2 regions of the Prolixibacter sp. DSM 2831 genome follow, and region 2 is predicted to be linked to the other one. Evidence: riboswitches for the same ligand, from Rfam matches in the RefSeq annotation. Region 2 holds a riboswitch; the other holds the start of a gene.
The links. A riboswitch is a leader RNA that binds a small molecule or an ion and turns the genes downstream of it on or off. The one in region 2 is predicted to bind cobalamin.
Positions count from the first base shown of each region.

Region 1: linked by a shared signal. The riboswitch ahead of AC060N_RS09550 (cysteine-rich CWC family protein) and the one ahead of AC060N_RS05685 (PKD-like domain-containing protein) in region 2 are both predicted to bind cobalamin.

Region 1 covers NZ_CM151379.1:2,367,488-2,369,894, reverse strand. Annotated here, with positions in the region: gene AC060N_RS09555 (DUF4465 domain-containing protein) at 137-892, opposite strand; gene AC060N_RS09550 (cysteine-rich CWC family protein) at 895-1,101, opposite strand; cobalamin riboswitch at 1,206-1,412, opposite strand; gene ligA (NAD-dependent DNA ligase LigA) at 1,701-2,407, shown strand, end outside.
Region 2 covers NZ_CM151379.1:1,437,152-1,439,558, reverse strand. Annotated here, with positions in the region: gene AC060N_RS05690 (hybrid sensor histidine kinase/response regulator) at 1-1,299, shown strand, start outside; cobalamin riboswitch at 1,363-1,566, shown strand; gene AC060N_RS05685 (PKD-like domain-containing protein) at 1,664-2,407, shown strand, end outside.

The DNA.
Region 1 (2,407 bases), 930 kb from region 2:
AAGACAACAAAAAAAAAGACGAATGCCCGCGTTTCGGGGACATCCGCCTTTTTTAAGTCAAGTATGTTAAGCAGGAATAGTATCATCTAAACAGTTACAAAAAGACAATGTTCTATTCCTGCCGGTTGATGATTCGCTACTCTCCTTTCGATACCACTTCGTACCGAAGATTATCAAGGCAAACGTAAGATGGCGTATTGATGCCATAGTCGCCAACGTCGGAAGAGCCAAAACGGAAGGCCAGTTTGTTCACTTTGCCCAGGCTCGATAAATCTACTTTGGCCCATTCATTCACAATGTAATCCTGGCTGTTGTCGGTGAAGCGGTAATCGGCCAGGTAAAACTCAACATTGCCAATTGAATCGCCAGCCGCATCGTAACCAATAATGTCGACCTTGAACCAGTCGGGATCGTTTCCCGTATCGCCGCCGAATTTCTTACTGTAAGCGTCTCCGTCTTTCATCGAAAGTGCCGAATAAGTGTCGTTACACAGCTCGATGCTTTTCAGTTGGTACTCCTGCTCATTCTGAAATGAAAAATACGCATCGCTTGAATAGGAAGGGTAAAAGATGGCAAATGAATTACCGTTATTAGCCGCATCGTAAACGCTGTATTGATTGCCATAGCCGGCTGTTTGCGTATCATTCAATGTGGAATAGGCAAAACTGTCCCACGTCGAATAATCGGCGTTGTAATTGTTCGGAAACACCATATCGCCCGACGTAAATTCGCCCGAGGCATCGCTGCCATTCCAGTAACCTGAAGAAGGCGTCTGTAGATCTTCAAAATCGATGGTTTTCGTTTCAGTAATGGTTTCTTCCGATTTGTCGCAGGCAGTAAAAAGCAGAGCCGAAGCAATTGTTGCAATGAACAATCCGTTTAATTTCTTCATGATTAATCCTTTTTTGTCGTTTGATTTACGTTGATTCTGAGGTCATTTTGAAGTTCACTGATGCACGAGAGGCATAAGCATGCATCGTAGTTTTCCCTGAGCGTTTCGCACAACGCAGCGGGCAATCGTTCACGGGCACACCAACATTTCTGAATGTCATCGTGTTGACATTCGAAGGTGGAACCACAGCGCGGACATACGTTTCCCATAATAATGACATTTAATTAATGGTTGTTTCCGGCTTTCTTCCAAATGTGAAAAATGAATAACAATTGCTTGCAGTTCATTTTTGCTATTTATCCCGAAAGCAAAAATTAGTTGTTGAATCGTGGCAGGTCTTCTGGCTCACCCGGGTTTCCTGCACCTTCCCGTTTCAAGCTGAAACAGTGGTTTTGCGGATCAGGAAACCCATTAATTACGGGCTTACAGCTGCGGGAACAGCTCCGGATTTTCACCGGATTCCCTTTTCATTTTCGTCCTCCCGAACGGAGGTTGAAAAACCAAAATTCACGTCAAAGATATACGACATTTTCAAATTATGATCATTTTTTAACAGGATATTTTGCTTACTTCGGGGCAACAATAGCATTTGATTTTTTTACATACGACCAAGATTTTTTCTGTTTATGATTAAGACCCGGAAGATGGCAAATCTGATTCGGCTGGTTGTGCTTGTCGGTATCGTGATTATCTATCTGATTTTGATTTCACAATTTCATTGAGGCAAAAGAATTCACTGCGAATGGCATGTTTTTATGTTTCCGAACGTCCATTTTTAGTACTTTTAGTTTTTTAAAATGTGAAGAAAATGACTTCGGAAAAGACCCGGAAACGCATACTGGAATTAAGAGAACAACTCGAACAGCATAACTACAACTATTACGTTTTAAATCAGCCGACCATTGGCGACGAAACTTTCGACCATTTGATGAACGAACTCATCGAACTGGAGAAAGAAGCGCCAGAACTCAAAGATCCTAATTCGCCCTCACAACGTGTGGGAAGTGACATCAACCAGCAGTTTACGCAAGTGCGTCACACCTACCCCATGCTTTCGCTCAGCAACACCTATTCCGAAAGTGAAGTGCAGGAATTTGACCAACGTACCCGGAAGCTCGTTGATGAGCCGTTCACCTATGTTTGTGAGTTGAAATTCGACGGAACATCCATCAGTATTACGTACGAGAACGGACAGCTGGTTCGTGCGGTAACCCGCGGCGATGGCGTTCAGGGCGACGATGTAACGGCCAATGTGAAAACCATCCGGAGTGTGCCGCTCAAGCTGAAAGGTGATTTTCCCGAGAAGTTTGAGATTCGCGGCGAAGTGCTGATGCCTTTTGCTTCGTTTGAGAAGTTGAACGAAGCTCGTGCAGAAACGGGTGAAGCGCCGTTTGCCAACCCGAGAAATGTGGCTTCCGGAACGTTGAAACTTCAGAATTCGTCTGAAGTGGCGAAGCGCAACCTCGACGCCATATTCTATTATGTATTGGGCGATAACCTCCCGTCGGATGGTCA
Region 2 (2,407 bases):
CGAACCTTTTCAAGAGCACTGCAAACCAACCCTACCGGGTATATCATCAAACCATTCCAGGCTGACAACCTGATCATGGTCCTCGAGATGGCTATTTTCAGGCATACCATGACCGAAAAGCTACGGGCAAATGAGGAACTTCTGTCGGTTACCATGAAAAGTATTGCCGACGGCGTGGTTTCGACCGACCAGGACGGAAACATCGTGTTTTTTAATGCTGCCGCAGAAAAGCTCACCGATTTGCAATTGAGCGAAGTGCAAAACATCAACTTTCGACAGGCCCTCAACCTGATAAACGAAACAGGCGCTCCCCTTTTTCCTGAAGAAAAAGAAGGCGACCAGTTGCTAGATCCAATCTATGGAGAAGGCATTTTCATTTGTAAGAACAATAACCAACTTCCAATTTCCTACAGCCTCGCTCCCATCCGGGATGACAAGAATGAGTTTCGTGGTTACATTTTCTCCTTCCGGGATATCTCTCTTATCAAAAAAGCGGAAAATGAACTGAAAAACATGAACCGGATTCTGGAAGAAAAAGTAGCCCGGCGAACAGAAGAACTGAGACAAAAAAACATACTTCTCGAAAAAGCATTAGAGAAAGAAAAGGAAATCAATGAGTTCCGCTCAAAAATTGTCACGACCATTTCTCATGAATTCAAAACGCCGTTAACCACTATTTTCAGTTCGACCGAACTGCTTGAACGGTACATGGACAATGAAAAATTACGAGCAAAAACACCGCGTCACTTTTCACTGATAAAGGAATCTGTCAATCTTCTGAGCAACCATTTATCCGATATCCTGAAGTTCCGCGAATACGAAACACTGAATGAAATCCATCCGGAACCAATCGATATTATTGACTTTCTGGACAAAATGATCCAGTTTTATCAATCAGGAGTCGGCAAAAATCACCGGGTTGAGTTCACCCATAATTCATTGCCGGAAAAACTCCTTATCGACAAAAAGTTGCTTCGCGAGATTGCCGGTAATTTCATTTCCAATGCCATCAAATATTCCAATAAGAATACAACTGTTAAATTAGCTGCTGAATATTCCGAAGGAAAACTGAAAATTTCGGTTCGTGACGAAGGTGTCGGCATCTCGAAGGAAGATCAGGAAAAACTTTTCGAGTATTTCTACCGGGCAAAGACTACTGAAAACATCGAAGGCTCCGGCGTTGGACTTGCTATTGCCCGTCAGGCAGTCAATTTGCTCAATGGAAAAATTGATGTGGAAAGCGAGCCGGGAAAAGGTTCCACCTTTAGCGTCGAGTTCCCTGTTCAGGAAGTGAACTAATACGGTTGATAAATTTAGAAGACAATAACCATTCATTTTCACGCCCCGGCATCCAAATATTTGTTAATTTTGCGTCGACTTGGTTCCCACATGGTTGGGGATAAAAAGGGAATCCGGTGAGAATCCGGAACAGTACCCGCTGCTGTAATTTCCGATTCTGCGTTCAGCAGAATAGTAAGTTTTCGGTTACAAAGCCACTGTTGAAGAACGGGAAGGCAACCGGAAATCGGAATAAGTCAGAAGACCTGCCAGGTTGGTTTAAGCTTTCGGGATCAAAAGCGTGAAAACAACCGATGCAAGTTTGTTTTTCTTCCCCTTAGCTTAAAATCAATTATTCAACATCAACCAATTGATTTTAAGTCTTATGAAAAAACTAATTCTTTTAAGCTACATGCTGCTTTCAGGGCTTTTTTTCCTGGTTTCCTGCAGCAAGACCGAATCTCCTCTTCCACCGGAAATTACCATGGATATTCCCGCTCAAGGTTTTGAAGTGGCAGCAGGTGCGCAACTTTCGCTAACCGCACAAGCCAGCAATGCCGATGGAGCAATGTACACCTGGACCAACGATGGCAAACAGGTTTCGCAAGACCAGACTTACAATTTCAGTTCAAATATTCCCGGCATCTTTCAAATCGGATTGACGGTTAGCACCTCCGATGGACAAGCTTCTACCCGGTTTACGGTTACCGTAACATCTACCAATTCGCTATACATTACCAATGTTTTCGATTATCAATATGGTCCCGGCCAGCATGCATCGATTGTTACAACCAGCGAAAGTGACAACTTCATTGGTGCTCCCTGGGCTGATGGCAAAAGCTTTGTGCACCTGGGCGGCTGGGGCGGATATATCATTGCCGGTTTCGACCACACGGTGAAAAACCGCGATGGGTACGATTTTGCGGTTTATGCACAACCGGGAGCATCTTCCGAGCCGGGTGTAGTTTACGTAATGAAGGACACCAACGGAAACGGCAAACCCGACGACGGCCCATGGCTGCAGCTAAAAGGCAGCGAATACAACAACACCGAAACAATTCATAACTACGAAGTGACTTACTACAAACCGGCCACCGACAGTGATAATGTAACCTGGAAAGACAACCAG